Regions from separate parts of the Bradyrhizobium sp. AZCC 1721 genome, predicted to be linked through region 1. Evidence: riboswitches for the same ligand, from Rfam matches in the RefSeq annotation. Region 1 holds a riboswitch; the other holds the start of a gene.
The links. A riboswitch is a leader RNA that binds a small molecule or an ion and turns the genes downstream of it on or off. The one in region 1 is predicted to bind cobalamin.
Positions count from the first base shown of each region.

Region 2: another riboswitch for cobalamin. It lies ahead of V1273_RS32570 (TonB-dependent receptor); the one in region 1 lies ahead of V1273_RS30415 (ribonucleoside-diphosphate reductase subunit alpha).

Region 1 covers NZ_JAZHSB010000001.1:6,364,727-6,373,572, forward strand. Annotated here, with positions in the region: gene V1273_RS30400 (OsmC family protein) at 1-231, opposite strand, end outside; gene V1273_RS30405 (TetR/AcrR family transcriptional regulator) at 337-1,011, opposite strand; gene V1273_RS30410 (ribonucleotide-diphosphate reductase subunit beta) at 1,280-2,410, opposite strand; gene V1273_RS30415 (ribonucleoside-diphosphate reductase subunit alpha) at 2,436-5,342, opposite strand; cobalamin riboswitch at 5,458-5,676, opposite strand; cobalamin riboswitch at 5,809-6,022, shown strand; gene metE (5-methyltetrahydropteroyltriglutamate--homocysteine S-methyltransferase) at 6,136-8,526, shown strand; gene V1273_RS30425 (hypothetical protein) at 8,571-8,771, shown strand.
Region 2 covers NZ_JAZHSB010000001.1:6,817,385-6,826,230, forward strand. Annotated here, with positions in the region: gene V1273_RS32555 (ABC transporter substrate-binding protein) at 1-618, opposite strand, end outside; gene V1273_RS32560 (ABC transporter ATP-binding protein) at 618-1,400, opposite strand; gene V1273_RS32565 (FecCD family ABC transporter permease) at 1,397-2,440, opposite strand; cobalamin riboswitch at 2,575-2,774, shown strand; gene V1273_RS32570 (TonB-dependent receptor) at 2,886-5,180, shown strand; gene V1273_RS32575 (methyltransferase) at 5,649-6,635, shown strand; gene pobA (4-hydroxybenzoate 3-monooxygenase) at 6,659-7,837, shown strand; partial or broken gene V1273_RS34155 (ABC transporter substrate-binding protein) at 8,106-8,618, shown strand; gene V1273_RS32585 (ABC transporter substrate-binding protein) at 8,651-8,846, shown strand, end outside.

The sequences.
Region 1 (8,846 bases):
CATCTGCTCGGCGGTGAGCTTGGCTTCACCTAGAATCAGCGACAGCGCCATGGTGAAGCACGCGGCGTGCGCCGCGCCGATCAATTCTTCCGGATTCGAGCCGGCTTTGCCCTCGAAGCGGCTCGAAAAGCCGTAAGGATAATCATTCAGCGCGCCGCTCTTGGTCGAGATCGCGCCCTTGCCGTCCTTGATGCCGCCCTGCCATTTGGCGGACCCTGATGTCGTGCTCATCGCATGCTCCTGATCGCGGGTTGGACCGTCGATAAGCCGCAGCGTGGCAAATGGTTGCGACACAAATGGTTGCGGCAAAGGGCGTGTCGCAAAGGGGGAGGGTTTCTAGGCCCCGACCAGCGCCTTTGCCGGCAGCACCGCCTGCACCACGAGGCCGCGGGCGCGGGCGTCCATCACGCCGACGGCGCGTAGCGCCAAAAGTGTGACCGTCTGCACGGCGTCGCGCAGCTTCGCGGGGTCATCCAGATTCTCGGGCGCCAGCGGGCCAACCAGCGATTCATGCAGCGCACCGAGCAGCGCGGTGGCGGCGAGCGCGGTATCCTGCGCCGGCAAATGGCCGGCGCGCACCGCGGCGTCAATTCTGGCAGCGATCTCGCCGGAGATTTCGCGGCGGCTGGCAAGCCGCGACACCGAGACGTCGACATCAACGGGTTCGGCCAGAATGCCCCAGGCGAGCTTGCGCTGCGACAGCACATGTACGGCAACCGTGGTGACGGCGGCGGCGAGCGCCGACGACGGTCCCGGCGCCGCATCCGCCGCGCGGCGGATCGCGGCCAGTTCATCCCGCGAGACCTCGGCGATCAGTTCGGAAATCAGTTCGGCCTTGGAGGGGAAGTAACGATAGACGGTGCCGGCCGCGACATTGGCGCGGACCGCAACCGGGGCGATCTGCACCGCCGCCATGCCGCCTTCGGCCGCAGCATCCCGCGCCGCCGCCAGTATGGCGCTACGCCGCGCCGCCAGTCGCTTTACGACCTGATGGGTTCGCCGATAGACCATGGCGCGTTTTCCGTCCCCGGCGCGCCCTCGAGCCCCGCGGAGCCTGCCAGAACGCGCACACCTTCAATGTCTTGAGCGATAAGAAGCGCTATCGCTTTGAAGAAGTGAACAACTATTCACGGCTGATGACAAGACGGTTTTGCAACGCGGATCTGCAGAGGTTTTGCCGGCGGGGCTTGCGAGCTATTTACCTCAACACTGGCCGGTTTGGCATGCGCCGGGTTCCCCGCGTTCGCGGGGACGGCGTGTTGGGAGAGTATGGCTTCCCCTACTCCCAGCTCAGCGCACCGCCGTTCTGGTACTCGATCACCCGCGTCTCGAAGAAATTCTTCTCCTTCTTCAGGTCCATCGCTTCCGACATCCAGGGAAACGGATTCTCGGTCTCGTCGAACACCCGCTGCAGCCCGAGTTGCGCGCAGCGGCGATTGGCGACGAAGTGCATGTAGCTCTCGCACAGCGCCGCATTCAGCCCGAGAAACCCGCGCGGCATGGTGTCTCGCCCGTAGGCCGCTTCCAGTTCGGCCGCCTCGCGCACCATGGCGCGGACTTCGTCCTGGAACGCCTTGGTCCATAGATGCGGGTTTTCGATCTTGATCTGGTTGATGACATCGATGCCGAAATTCAGGTGAATGGACTCATCGCGCAGGATGTACTGGTACTGCTCGGCGATGCCGACCATCTTGTTGCGGCGGCCGAGCGAGAGAATCTGCGCGAAGCCCGTATAGAACCACATGCCTTCGAATATGACGTAGAAGGCGACGAGATCGCGCAGGAACGCCTGGTCGGCTTGCGGCGTGCCGGTCCTGAAATCCGGATCGTCGAGATGCTGCGTGTGCTTCAGTGCCCACGCCGCTTTGTCGGTAATCGACGGCACCTCGCGATACATGTTGAACAGCTCGCCCTCGTCCAACCCCAAGCTTTCGACGATGTATTGGAAGGTGTGGGTGTGCACCGCCTCCTCGAACGACTGCCGCAGCAGATATTGCCGGCACTCCGGATTGGTCAGATGGCGGTAGATCGCCAGCACGATATTGTTGGCGACCAGGCTTTCGGAAGCGGCGAAGAAGCCGAGGTTACGCTTGATGGCGCGGCGCTCGTCTTCCGTCAGCCCGTCGCGCGATTTCCACAGCGCGATGTCGGCCTGCATGGAAACTTCTGTAGGCATCCAGTGATTGTTGCAGCCGGCGAGATATTTCTCCCAGGCCCATTTGTACTTCAGCGGCAGCAATTGATTGACGTCGGCGCGGCAGTTGATCATCCGCTTGTCGTCGACAGATACGCGTCCGCCGCGACGATCTATCATGCCGAGGCCGGTTTGTTCGGCCTGGGTAACGGATTGCACCACGACGGGCGGCGGCGTCTGACGCGGGGATGCGGATGGTTCGGACCAGTCGAGCATTGTGATTTCCTCTTGTTCTTGCTGCTTACTGGCAGGCTTCGCATTCGGGATTATCGATCGAGCACGCCACCGCACCGGTCAAATCCGGCGCGGTGGCGGCCGGCGCGACGATGATCGGGGCTGGAGCCATCATCGCCGCGGACGCGACGCTGTTGAGCTTGCCGTCGGTCCCCCGGAGCGTGGACTTTTCGACATGCGTCGCGCTGCGCGAGCGCAGGTAATAGGTCGTCTTCAACCCGCGCGCCCACGCCAGCCGATAGAGCGCATCGAGCTTCTTGCCGCTAGGGTTGGCGATATAGAGGTTGAGCGACTGCGACTGGTCGATCCATTTCTGCCGGCGCGATGCTGCCTCGATCAGCCAGGCGCTGTCGATCTCGAACGCGGTGGCATAGAGCGCCTTGAGGTCGTCGGGAATGCGATCGATGGCCCCTAAGCTGCCGTCGAAATATTTGAGGTCGTTGACCATCACCTCGTCCCACAACCCGCGCGCCTTGAGGTCGCGGACCAGAAATTCGTTCACCACGGTGAAGTCGCCGGACATATTCGACTTGACGTAGAGATTCTGGTAGGCGGGCTCGATCGACTGCGCGACGCCGCAGATATTGGAAATCGTCGCGGTCGGCGCGATCGCCATCACGTTCGAATTCCGCATGCCGGTCGCCTTGACGCGCTCGCGCAAGCGATCCCAGTCGAGTGTCATCCCGCGGTTCATCGCGAGACTGCCGCGGGCTTCCGCCAATAGTTCGATCGAATCGATCGGCAAGATGCCCCGGCTCCACAGCGAGCCATCGAACGACGGATACCGCCCGCGCTCGGCCGCCAGATCGACGGAGGCCGAAATGGCGTAATAAGAAATCATCTCCATGCTGGTATCGGCGAACGTTACCGCCGCATCTGAAGCCATCGCAATCCGCATCGCCTGCAGCGCGTCCTGGAATCCCATCAGCCCGAGACCGACCGGGCGGTGCCGCAGGTTCGAACGGCGCGCTTCGGGGATGGTGTAGAAATTGATGTCGATGACGTTGTCGAGCATCCGCATTGCCGTCGTCACGCTGCGTTGCAGCCGCGCCTCGTCCAGCCGGCCTTCCCGCACGTGATTGAGCAGATTGATCGAGCCGAGATTGCAGACGGCGGTCTCGTCATCGGAGGTGTTAAGCGTGATCTCGGTGCAGAGGTTCGAGGAATGAATCACGCCGGCATGGCGCTGCGGCGAGCGCAGATTGCAGGGATCCTTGAACGTGATCCACGGATGCCCGGTCTCGAACAGCATGGTCAGCATCCTGCGCCAGAGATCGGTGGCGCGGATCTGCTTGAACACGCGGATCTCACCCCGCGCCGCCTTTGCTTCGTAAGCTGCGTAACGTTCGGCGAATGCGTTGCCGTAGAGGTCATGCAGGTCGGGCGTCTCGTCCGGCGAGAACAGAGTCCATTCGCCGTCGGCCTCGATGCGCTGCATGAACAGGTCGGGCACCCAGTTCGCGGTGTTCATGTCATGGGTGCGGCGGCGATCGTCGCCGGTGTTCTTGCGCAGGTCCAAGAATTCCTCGATGTCGATGTGCCAGGTTTCGAGATAGGCGCAGACCGCGCCTTTGCGCTTGCCGCCCTGGTTGACGGCGATCGCGGTGTCATTGGCTACCTTTAGAAACGGCACCACGCCCTGGCTTTCGCCATTGGTGCCCTTGATGTGCGCGCCCAGCCCACGCACGCGGGTCCAGTCGTTGCCGAGCCCGCCGGAATATTTTGCGAGCAGCGCATTGTCCTTGACCGACTTGAAGATGCCGTCGAGATCGTCGGCGATGGTGGTGAGGAAGCAGGACGACAATTGCGGCCGCAGCGTGCCGGAATTGAACAGCGTCGGAGTCGAGGCCATGATGTCGAACGACGATAAGAGATCGTAGAACTCGATCGCGCGCGCCTCGCGGTCGATCTCACGGATCGCCAGCCCCATCGCGACGCGCATGAAGAACGCCTGCGGCAGCTCGATGCGATTGCCGTGCACATGCAGAAAGTAGCGGTCGTACAGCGTCTGCAGACCCAGAAACTGGAACGCCAGGTCGCGTTCCGGCTTCAGCGCGACTGCAAGCTTTTTCAGGTCGAAGCGCGCCAGATCGGGATCGAGCAGTTCGGCCTTGATGCCTGCCTTGATATAGGCTGGAAAGTACTCGCCGTAGCGCTCGGCCATCTCGGCCTGCGACGCGCTGGTCGGCGCATCATGCACGAAAGACAGCACCTCGGTGCGCAGCTTGTCGAGCAAGAGCCGCGCGCTGACATAGGCGTAGTTCGGCTCCTGCTCCACCAGCGTGCGCGCGGCCATCACCGCCGCCAGCGCCAGTTCGTCCTCGCTGATGCCGTCATAGAGATTGCGCTGCGTCTCGGCGAGCACCGCCGTGGCGCCGACTCCCTCGAGACCGGCGCAGGCTTCTTCGATGATCAGCGTCAGCCGCGCGATATCGAGCGGGACCTGCGCGCCGCTGGCCAGCGTGACACGTAACGAGGGCTTCCCCGATGGCTGGGCGGCCTTGGCCACGTCCTGTCCGGCGCGCTGGCGCGTGCGTTCCTCGCGATAGAGCACATAAGCGCGCGCGACCTTGTGGTGCTCGCTGCGCATCAGGGCGAGTTCGACCTGGTCCTGCACGTCCTCGATATGGAAGGTGCGGCCCTCGCTCATCCGGCGCGACAGCGCGCCGACGACGTCCGAGGTCAGTTGCTCGACGATTTCATGCACCCGGCGGGAGGCCGCCGCGCCATGTCCCTCGACCGCCAGAAACGCCTTGGTCATCGCGACCGAAATCTTGCTCGCGTCGAATTTCGAAACCGTGCCGTTGCGGCGAATCACCTGCATCGGCGGCTGCGATTCCGAGGCGGCAAGCGATTCGGGGCGCAGTCGGATGAATGGAGCGACGTTGGCTTCGCGATCGGGAGAGAGTGACATCAAGAGACCCCGTGATGGTGTTGGGGCCGGATGTCGGAGAAGACGCTGCTTCAAATGCTCGGCGAGAAACGCCGGCATGAGTCCGCAAGCGCCGCCGGGACACCCCGCCCGTGGACGTTTTTTCGGTGTCGCGGCAGGTCTCCTGGCTCGCAGGTCGCCGTCGTTCCCGTGTCTTCCCAATGCGATGCCGCATCAGTGACGTAAGATTCGGAACAACTCACTGCTTACAGTTGCGGGGGCAGCGCCGGATTTTCGCGGCAAATACGCGATACACCGGCTTCCCTCTTAGCCACCATGTGTTGGGTCATGGCGGACCGTGACGGCTATATCTGGTGCGATTTGAACGAACGTGTCAATGGGGGAGCGGGCGATGTGCAAGAATTTCGGCGACGGAACCCCGCGGCTGTGAACAACGATGACAACGCGCCGGTGAATGTCGCCGAGTTGACGCGCCTGCCGCGTTGCCGATAAGTGGACCCGTCGTGGTTCTTCGGGAGACGTTCTTCCGAAGCTAAGAGGGAAGCCGGTGCGGCCGAAAAGCCAAAGCCGGAGCTGCCCCCGCAACTGTAAGCGGCGAGCCGCTGTCCAACAAAGTCACTGAGACCTCGCAAGGTTTCGGGAAGGCCGGACAGCAGCACTGACCCGCGAGCCAGGAGACCTGCCTCGACAACATACACGTCCTCGGGCGGGGTGTCCCGGTGGTGCGGTTGCGATTTTCCGCGCGCGCTCTGCCGTTCGCGAAAATCCAGACGTGTCACTTCGGCCTTTGCCCCCAACTTTTGGGGTTAAGCCAATGTCTACTTCCAATGCTACTTCTTCCAAAGCTACGTCTACTTCCACCATCTCCACTTCTTCGCTTCCCGTTGCCTCCCTCGGCGCGCCGCGCATCGGTCCGCGCCGCGAGCTGAAATTCGCTTTGGAAAGTTTCTGGTCGGGCGCAACCGACGAGAAGGCGCTGATCGAAACCGGCGTCGGGCTTCGCGCCGCCAACTGGGCGCGCCAGAAAAAACTCGGCGTTAGCGTGATCCCGTCGAACGATTTCTCGTTCTACGACCACGTGCTCGACACATCAGTGATGGTCGGCGCAATCCCGGAGATCTATCGCTGGAACGGCGGGCCGGTCCCGCTTGCGACTTACTTCGCGATGGCCCGCGGCGCGCAAGGCAAGCCGCATGAGGCGAGTTGCGGGCATGCCGGTCACGGACATGACGATGCGCACGGCGTGCCGGCGCTCGAGATGACAAAATGGTTCGATACCAACTACCACTACATGGTGCCCGAACTGACGAAGGATCAGAAATTCATCCTCGCCTCGCGCAAGCCGATCGAGGAGTACGAGGAAGCCAAGGCGCTGGGCTATCAAACCCGCCCCGTGCTGGTCGGCCCCGTCACGTTTCTCAAACTCGCCAAGAGCAAGGATGCCGGCTTCAATCCGCTGTCCCTGCTTGATCGCTTGCTGCCGGTTTACATCGAGGTGCTGCGCGAACTTGCCTACCGGGGCGCGGAATGGGTGCAGATCGACGAGCCGTGTCTCGTGCTCGATCTCGATATCGTCGCCCAGCAGGCGTTGCATCATGCCTATGCGGAGATCGCGAGCGGCGTGCCGCAGCTCAAGATCATGCTGACGACCTATTTCGGCGCACTCGGCGCCAACCGCGACACCGCGCTATCCCTGCCCGTCGCCGGCCTGCATCTCGACCTCGTGCGCGCGCCGGAGCAGATCAACGACCTCGCCGGAGTTCCTGATAACCGCGTGCTGTCGCTCGGAATCATCGATGGCCGTAACATCTGGCGCGCGGATTTGAGCCGGCTTCTCGACCGGCTCGAGCCCGCAATCGCCAAACTCGGCAAGCATCGTGTGCAGATCGCCCCCTCCTGCTCGCTGCTGCACGTCCCGATCGATCTGGCGCTGGAGACCGGGCTCGATCCCGAAATCAAGAGCTGGCTCGCGTTTTCGGTGCAGAAGCTCGAGGAACTGGCCACGCTCGGAACGGCACTCGCCGATGGCCGCAGAACAGTCGAAGCCAACCTGAACGCATCGGACCAGGCGGCGACCTCCCGCAAGGCCTCGCCGCGCATTCACGATGCGAAGGTCGCGGCACGCGTTGCCGGCATCAATGAACCGATGCGCTTCCGCTCCAGCATCTTCGCTGAACGCGCCACCGTTCAGCGCGAGCGCTTCAATCTGCCGGCGTTCCCGACCACCACCATCGGCTCGTTCCCGCAAACCGCCGACGTCAGGAATGCTCGCTCCGCTCACGCCAGGGGCGCCCTCACGGACGAAGCCTATAAGCTCTATCTGCAGAATCAGACCGCCCGCACCGTGCGCTGGCAGGAAAATATCGGGCTCGACGTTCTCGTGCATGGCGAGTTCGAGCGCAACGACATGGTGCAGTATTTCGGCGAACAGCTCGCAGGCTTTGCCTTCACTACGCACGGCTGGGTGCAATCCTACGGATCGCGCTACGTTCGCCCGCCTGTGCTATTCGGCGACGTCTCGCGCCCAAAGCCGATGACGGTCGAGTGGTGGCAATATGCCCAGTCGCTGACGAAAAAGCCGATGAAGGCGATGCTCACGGGGCCCGTCACCATTCTGAACTGGTCGTTTGTCCGCGACGACATTCCGCGCAGCGAAGCCTGCCGGCAGATCGCGCTCGCGATCCGCGACGAGGTCGCCGATCTCGAAGCCGCCGGCGCTGGCATGATCCAGATCGACGAGGCCGCGCTGCGGGAGGGCCTGCCGCTGCGCAAGTCCGAATGGAAGGTTTATCTCGACTGGGCCGTCGACGCCTTCCGCCTCTGTTCGTCCGGCGTGCGCGACGAGACGCAGATCCACACCCACATGTGCTACTCGGAGTTCAACGACATTATCGGCGCGATCGGCGCGATGGACGCCGACGTGATCTCGATCGAGACCTCGCGCTCGAAGATGGAGCTGCTCGATGCATTCAGGGATTACCGCTATCCGAACGAAATCGGCCCCGGCGTCTACGACATCCATTCGCCGCGCGTCCCCGAGATCGGCGAGATGACCGGCCTGCTGAAGCTGGCGCGAGAGCGGCTCCTGGATACCCAGATCTGGATCAATCCGGATTGCGGATTGAAGACCCGCAAATGGGAGGAGGTCCGACCCGCGCTCGCCAACATGGTCGCCGCGGCACGCGAATTGCGGGCGATGGCGTAACCTGCCCGCCCCGTCTCTCATCAAGGCAAATCAAGGAGGACGTCATGCGCTTCTGGATCGAATGCACGCGATTTGAGACGGGGCAATCTACCCACATCAACATTGCCCTCGTCGGCAGCATGTGGCGCGACGGCGAGCGCACGGTGCTCGCCTTTGTCGGCGGCGATGGGCAAAAGGTCGAAGTGGTCGAGACGCCGGAACACATTCTGGCCGTACACCTCGGGGCGCCGGCCGCGGCGCCATGAAGGTTCGAAGTCAATCCCGGTCTGCACCAGATGCTATTGGCCCGCGTCTATTCGCGACAAAGGGGCCGATCACAA
Region 2 (8,846 bases), 450 kb from region 1:
CGCCTCCAGCGAGGCAAATCCGCCGAAGGTAAGGCCGAGATCGCCGGCGGCGCTGCGCAGCCCGACTTCGCTCAGCAGCGAACCGAGAAAGCTGTCGCTGCCCGCCACCCAGCCGCGCCGCGACAGCGGCAGCACGCGATAATGCCGCTCGGCGGCGGCACGGCGGGCGCGCGCCAGCGCGGCGTCGAGCCGCGCGATTTCGGCGGCCGCGCGATCGGGGTGCCCGGTCATGTCGCCGATCTCGCGGATCTGCGCGCGGGCTTCGTCGAGGTTTCGCGGCACGGCGAGCTCGGCAAGATGAAGACCCTTCGCCTTCAACAGCTCCCGCGTCGAGCGCTTGTCAAATGCGCTGGCAATGACCAGGTCCGGCTTGAGCAGCAGCACGTCCTCGGCCGCGCCTGACAGTACCGGATAGCGGCTGATGTCGCCCGCCTGCGATTGCCAGCCGTCGCGCGCGAAGCGGCTGAGACCCAAAATCTGCTCGGGGTCGGCCAGCGTCAGCAGCAACTGATCGCTGCAGACATTCATCGACACCATACGCGGAGGGCCGGCCGCGAATACTGCGCCGCCTGACATCGCCAACGTGGCGATCGCGACAAGAAGGCCGAGCCGTCGCATCAGATATCCGCCCAGGGCACGATGACCGCCTCGTGCTGATAATCCGCGCGGTAGGCGCTGATCCGAAACACATCCGCCATCACCTGCTCCGATAGCCCCTCGCTCGGCGTGCCCCACGACACCAGGTTGCCTTCCTTCAGCACCAGCACATGGTCGGCAAACCGGGCTGCAAGCCCGAGATCGTGCGTCACGACGATGACCAGCACGCCCTTGTCCGCGGTCGCGCGCAAATTCTTCATGACGTCGATCTGGTGCCGCGGGTCGAGCGAGGCGGTCGGCTCGTCGGCCAGGATGATCGGCGCCTCCACCGCCAGCGCACGCGCCAGCGCGACGCGGCTGCGCTCGCCGCCGGACAGCTCGGTGACGCGGCGATCGCTGAACTCCATCACGTCGACCGCCTGCATCGCGCGCAGCACGGCCTCGGCGTCCTTCGGCGACAGCCGCGCCGGATCGGTTGCGCCATGCGGGTAGCGGCCGAGCGCCACGATATCGCGCGCCGGCAGCGGCCAATGCACGAGATGCCCCTGCGGCAGATAACCGAAGCGTTTGGCGCGCTCGCGGAGCGGCAGCGAGGCCAGCGCATCGCCGCCGACCGCGATCTCGCCTTCGGAGGGGATTAGCCCGGCCAGCGCCCGCAGCAGCGTCGTCTTGCCGGCGCCGTTCGGGCCGACCAGCGCCACCAGGTGTCCCGCCGACAGCGCCAGCGAAACGTCCCTCAGCACGACGCGGCCGGCAAGCCGCACGCCGATCCCCGTTGCGGTCAGTAGCGCCGCCTCGCTCATGCGACGCCTCCACCGAGCGCGCGGCGTTCGCGCATGATCAGATAGAGGAAGAACGGTACGCCGATGATCGAGGTCAGCACGCCGACCTTGATGTCCGACGTCGAGGGAATGATGCGCACCGCGATGTCCGCCGCCAGCAGCAGCGCCGAGCCGGCGAGTGCGCTCGGGACCAGCAGACGCCCGGGGTCATGGCCGATCAGGGGCCGCATCAGATGCGGCGCAACCAGGCCGATGAAACCGATGGTGCCGGTGACGGCGACCGCGCCGCCGACGCCGAGCGCGACGCCCGAAATCACGAACAGCCGCAGACGCCCCACATCGACGCCAAGGCTCTGCGCGGTTTCCTCGCCCAGGCTCAGCGCCCGAAAGGCATGGCGCTGGCTGAACAGCATCAGGGCGCCGGCAATGATGAAGGGAAATGCCAGCATTACATGCTGAAAGCTACGATCCTCCAGCGAGCCGAGCAGCCAGAATGCGATCTCCAGCACCAAGAAGGGATTGCTGGAGAGGTTCATCACCAGCGCGGTGGCAGCGCCTGCAAAGCTCGAAATCGCCAGTCCCGACAGAATGAGGATCAGCAGCCCGGCGTTGCGGCCGGCAATCGAGAGCAGCACGAACACCGACGCGAATGCTGCGACGATCGCCGCGACCGGGAGCGCATAGGAGCGCACGTCGGCGAGCCCGAGCGCAATCACCAGCACGGCGCCGAACGCGGCCGATTGCGGCGCGCCGAACAGCGAGGGCGAGGCCAGCGGATTGCGGAGCAAGCCCTGCAGCGACGCGCCCGACAGCCCGAGAATGGCGCCGATCGCCAGCGCCAGCAGCGTCCGCGGCAGGCGGATTTCCCGCACGATCACCTGCGCCACCTCGCTGCCGCCGCCGAACAGCGCTTCCGCCACCGCAAGCGGCGACAGCCGCACCGGACCGATACCGAGCGAGATCAGCATCAAGAGCACCACGAGGGCAGCAAGCGCTGCCGTCGTGCCGATCCGCCGGCGCGCGGCTTCCTCATTGGTCACGGTTACGGCCTCAACACTCATCGATCGTCCTAAAGCAGGTTTACCCGCCCCGGTACAGGTGGCGGGCAGGCGTGCTCATGCGGCAAAAATAGCGCACTCGTCCAGTGAGGATCGCCGGACGCCCCGGGGCGCATTGACTCGGACTTTGACAAACTTCTACCATAGTTCCCGACGGTTCCCGTTTTGGGGATCAAAAGGGAATGCGGTGCGGGGAAATCCCCCAATTCCGCGGCTGCCCCCGCAACTGTAAGCGGCGAATCCTTCGTCATAAGCCACTGGGCATCTCGGTCCTGGGAAGGCGACGATGGGGTAACGACCCGCGAGCCAGGAGACCTGCCGTCAGCCGTGGTCACACGCGAAGATGTCGGTCGGGGAGTACAGACATTAGCTTCACCTGAGTTGCTGAAAGCACATGGTGAGACTTGGTTCGCTGTGACGTGCCACTGACGTCACCGAGGTCCAAGTCATGTCTTTCACCAACACAGCCACGCGGCGCCGCCGCTTTTGGCTCACCAGCAGCTTCCTGATACCCATCTCGCTTGGCATTTCCGGCGCACAGGCGCAGCAAACGGCGCCCGAGCAACTGCCACCGATCGAGGTAACCTCGCCCACTGACGCGAACCGGACCCGCGCCAAACCGACCTACGATGAAGGATCGACCTCGCGCCGCATCGTGCCCGCGGCTGCGCCGTTGACCGGCACGCGACCTGCGGCGGGGACCGGCTCGAACGTCGCATCGCAAAGCGCCCCGCAAGGCGCGGGCGCAGGCGGCGGACGGCAGTTCTCCGGCATCGTCGGCACGGCGTCGACCGTTATTACCGCCGAAGAGATCGCGCATTCGCCCGCACAAACGTTGCAGGAAATCATCGCGCAAACGCCGGGCGTGCAACTGACTAGCCTGTTTGGCGGCGTCAACGGCGCCAAGACCAGCGTCGACCTCCGCGGTTTCGGCGCTTTCGCGACCTCAAATACCCTGGTGCTCATCAACGGCCGAAGGCTCAACGACATCGACATGGCCGGCGTCGATTTTTCGACCATTCCGCGCGATTCGATCGAGCGGATTGAAATCACCCGCGGCAACAGTGGCGCGGTACTGTATGGCGACAACGCGGTCGGCGGTGTCATCAATATCGTCCTGAAGAACGGCGTCGGCGGCCCACCAGTCGCCATTCGAAGCGAGGCCGGCGTCGGCTCGTTCAATCAACGACTTGCGAATCTCTCGGCCACGACCAATTACGGACCGTGGTCGACATCGTTCTATGGCAACGCAATCAAGTCCGACGGCTATCGGGAAAACAATGCGCTCGACCAGCGCAACGGGGTCGGCAATCTCAATTACTCCACGCCCGACCTCAAGGCCTTTCTCACGGTGACCGGTGACGACCAAAAGCTCGGATTCCCCGGCGGCCGCTTCGTCGATCCCTCGATCGGTCTCAACGAACTGGTCACGAACCGCCGGGGCGCCGCCACGCCGTTCGATTACGGCAATCAGCAGGGCGCCAGCGCCACCGCCGGTTTCACAAAAACGCTGTGGAACGGCGCCGAACTCATCGTCGACGGCGGCGTGCGGAAGAAGGATACGCAAAGCGGTTTCTTCGGTGCGGTACCGTTTGCTTCGCCGCTGCCGAGCTTCTCCTCGACCTATAACGATGCGGCACTGCAGACCTGGTCGATCACGCCGCGACTGAGTGTCAAGAACTCGATACTCGGGATGCCCTCACAGATCCTGACCGGCATCGATTATTACGATGCGACGTTCAACCAGGAACGCGGGGCGTTCAAAGGCCTTCCGCCCACCCACATCTACGATCTGTCGCAACAGTCGGTGGCGGGCTATTGGCAGCAGACCGTCGGTCTGCTGCCGACGACGGATTTCTCCTACGGCGCCAGGATTCAAAATACCAGCCTGAGTGCCCGGGATCGGTACGACCCCAACGCGCCCGGTTGCGCCATGTTCTTTAACTGCAGCGCTCAGGCCTTCCCGTTGGACAGCAACGAAACGCAATATGCGCTGCATGCTGGCCTCGAGCATCGCTTCAATGGCGTATTCTCGGTGTTCGGCCGCGCCGCACGCGCGTTCCGCACCCCGACCGTGGACGAGCGCGTCGCCTCGGGTCCGGCATTCGACCCCTTCTTCACCCCGCTGCCCGGCGACTTCAATCTGAAGACCCAGACCTCGCACGACATCGAGGGCGGCTTCCGCATCAAGAGCGGTGCCTTCCAGATGCAATCGAGCATCTACAACATGGACCTCGAGAACGAGATCCATTTCAATCCCGTGCTGTTCCACAACTTGAACCTCGATCCCACCCGCCGCTACGGCTCCGAGACCAGCGCTTCGCTGCGCGTCAGCGACAGCGTGCTGCTGCGGGGTGGCGTCGCCTATACGCGCGCTGTCTTCCGCGAGGGTGCGTTTGCGGGGAACGACGTGCCGCTGGTGTCGCGCTACACCGCGAGCGGCGGCGTGACCTGGAACATCTGGCAGAACTATCTGGTGTTCGACGCCACGGTGCGCGCCTGGAGCGAACGCTTCATGGACAACGACCAGGCCAACACCCAGCGCCGCATTCCGGCAGACGCCACCGTCGATTTGAAACTGAGCGGCGCCTACGATCGTTTCTTCTGGTCGGTGGGCGTGAACAACCTGTTCAACGCGCTCTATTACGACTACGCCATTGCGAGCTCGTTCACGCCCGGCCGTTTCTCGGCCTATCCGCTGCCCGGCCGCACCTTCATGGTGAAGGCTGGCGCGACGTTCTGACCGATACAGCCGGTTCGGCTTATGTCGAACTCGACATAAGCCGAACTATGTCGAGCACGAAGTTATGTTGCGACGGCCATCCGGCCCCTGACCGTTAAGGGTCAAAGGGGCAGGTCGCTTTACATAACTAATTGCCTGCTGCCGCTGTCCCCGTGAGAATATTCGCGTGGAGCTTTCGCGGACAGCGCCTCCGGCCAAGCATGCAAACGTCCAGCCGATTGCCGCCGCGCCCGAGCTTTCTTCCGTCGCTCCGCTGAAGGCGCAGCGACGCCAAACGAGAATTGGACTGGCCGAGAATCCATGAATTGGCACTTCTACCAGTCTTGTAATTTCTTACGATACTAGGATGGCAATGTTCGCCAACACGGTCATGCAAGCCACGGTCCTTAGTCTGGAACATGGGAGGCCGAAATGCCTCGAACAAAAACTCTTGCCCCCAAGCTGGAGCTTCCTTCCGCCGTCCCGCTGATGGCGCTTTCGACCGGTTTCTGGGCCTTCAAGACTCTGGCCGCTGCGCACGAGTTGGACCTCTTCAGCCGCCTTGCGGGCGGCGCCAGCATCACGGTTGCCGGGCTGGCGGAAGCCCTCGGTCTGCATCCACGTCCGGCCGAGATGCTGTTGACCGGCTGCGCTGCACTCGGGCTTTTGGAGAAAACGGACGGCCGTTATCGCAATACGCCGTTAAGCGAAGCCTATCTCGTGCGCGGGAAACCGTATTACTTCGGTGGCTTCGTGCAGATGGCTGACAAGCGGCTCTACGCGGGCTGGGGGAGGCTTACAGAGGCGCTGCGCACGAACCGGCCAACCACGTGGGACCCGGCAGTGCAATCCTCGATGTTCGACGGCGAGGATCCGACGATGCTGGCACTCTTCTGGGAGGCGATGCATTCGCTCTCCACGATGACCGCGCGCAAGCTCGGCGAAGCCGTGGATCTCAGTCATTTCCGCCGCCTTCTGGACATCGGCGGTGGATCCGGCGCGTACGACATCGAGCTTTGCAAACAGTATGGGGCGCTGCGTGCGACCGTGTTTGACTTGCCGCATGTGGCCGCGATCGCCGCGGGAAAGATTACCGAGGCCGGCTTGACCGACCGCATCGAGACCGCCGGCGGCAACTTCTTCGAACAGCTTCCCGGGGATCACGACGTGCATCTCCTGTCGATGATCCTGCACGATTGGGACGAGGCGAAGAACCGCGCCCTGCTGCGCCGGTCCTTCGAGGCTTTGCCGAGCGGCGGCGCAGTCGTCATCAGCGAGCTTCTCGTCAATAACGAAAAGACCGGGCCGGCGCCGGCTGCGCTGATGAGCCTCAACATGCTGATCGAGACGGAAGGGCGGAACTACACGCCGGCCGAATATTCGGCGTGGCTCGAGGAAGCCGGATTCCGGGACATCGAGACGGTCTGGTTCGACGCACCCGCCGCAAACGGCGCCGTGATCGGCCGTAAGCCGTAACTCAAGGGAGGCCTCATGCGGCGATGACGCGAACGCAGGTTGCCATCATCGGCGGCGGTCCCGCCGGTCTACTACTCTCCCACATGCTCGCCCGCAACGGCGTCGACAGCATCGTGCTGGAGCGGCAGAGCCGCGGCCATGTGCTCGAGCGCATCCGCGCCGGGGTGCTGGAAGCGGGAACGATCGAACTCTTGCGCGAGGTCGGCCTCGGCGCGCGCATGGATCGGGAGGGACGTGTCCATGACGGCTCGGGCATCGCGTGGGAAGGCAAGCCGCACTTCCTCATCGACACCCGCAAGTTCACCGGCCGACCGATGATGTCCTATGGCCAGACCGCGATCACCGAGGATCTCTATGCCGCGCGCGACGCCGCTGGCGGCGTCGTGATCGATGACGCGGCAAACGTAGCGCTGCACGAGCTGACGTCGGACCGCCCGCACGTGACCTACGAAAAGGGCGGGCAGACCCGCCGGATCGATTGCGACTATGTCGCTGGCTGCGACGGCCACCATGGCGTGAGCCGGCAATCGATCCCGGCGTCGGTGCTGCGCACGTTCGAGCGCGGCTATCCGTTCGGCTGGCTCGGCATCATGTCGGAGACGCCGCCCTATCCGGAGATCTGCTATTGCTATCATTCGCGCGGCTTCGCGCTCGCCTCGCAGCGCAGCCCGATGCTGAGCCGCTACTACATCCAGTGCGATCTCGACGCCCGCATCGAGGACTGGCCGGACGACCGCTTCTGGGAGGAATTGAAGGCGCGCTGCCCGAAGGACATGGCCGACAGCATCGTGACCGGTCCCTCGATCGAGAAATCGATCGCGCCGCTACGGAGCTTTGTCGCCGAGCCGATGCGCTATGGTCGCCTGTTTCTGGCGGGCGACGCAGCGCACATTGTCCCTCCCACAGGAGCGAAAGGTCTCAACCTCGCGGTCTCCGACGTGTTCTACCTCTCGCGCGCGTTGACCGAGGCCTTGAAGGCCGGCCGCACCCACTATCTCGACGGCTATTCCGATATGGCGCTGCGCCGGGTGTGGAGCGCCGAGCGCATGTCGTGGTGGCTGACCACGTTGATCCACCAGTTCCCTAATGAAGCGCCGTTCGACCGGCGCATGCGCGAGAACCAGTTCGATTACCTTCTTGCGTCGGAGCGTGCGCAGGCATCGCTCGCCGAGCAGTATGTCGGCCTGCCATTTGAGAGCTGATGCCGCGAGCGCTACGCTTCGCTGCCGCAATCGCTCGCAGCGCCTTATCGGCAGCGGGGCCCGCACGAACTCTGGAATCGAAGGACACTGGCAACTCGTTGATTCCAGTGTGGCTTGGTTCAGAAGTCTGTGGCTTGGTTCAGAAGTCTGTGGCTTGGTTCAGAAGTCCGTATGTCCAACTCGCCGCGAGAATGGTGCGGACTTCTGAACCGCCACACTAGTGATGCACACGAAGCCTGTTGACCACATGCAGAAGAACAGCCGTCTTATGCGACTGCCGGCCGCATCTAGGAGTCTGGTGACCGGACGGATCGCCGCAGCCTCGACCGCCTTGATCCTCTCCAGCACCTGGGCACCTGCGCAGGAGGTGAAGGTCGGCGTTCAGTTGCCTTATACCGGCGTGGGCGCGGAGAACGCGCAGCAAATCGATCGAGGTCTTGATCTCTACCTCAAGCTCAACCCCGACAAGGTCAAGCCATACACGATCAAGCTGATCAGACGCGACGCCAAAGATCTCGCCGGCGCCAATGCGCGTGTCGCGGTGCAGGAGCTGCTGACCCAGGACAATGTCGATATCCTCACCGGCTCGTACGATTCGCCGAGCGCGATCGCCAGCGCGCCGCTGGTCAACGCAGGAAAGAAGCTCGCGGTGATCCGGAACGCAGGCGCATCGCACATCCCGAACCTCTCGCCCTATTATGTCCGCGTATCGTTCAGCAATTGGCACGCTGGATTCTCCATGGGCGAGGCCGCCGCTAAGACACTGCAGGCGAAGACCGCGGTGGTCGGCTATAAATCAGCCAGGACAGCAAGTTGCAAAGGATGGGAGAGGCAGCGGCCGGTCTTGTCACCGCCTACCACTACAATGCCGATCTCGACCACGCGGAGAACCAGCGCTTCGTCGCGGCATGGAAGAAGGAATACGGTGCCGACGCAGTTCCGGACTTCTTCGCCGTCGGCGGCTACGACGGCATGGCGGCAATCGTGCACGCGATCCTTGCAACGAACG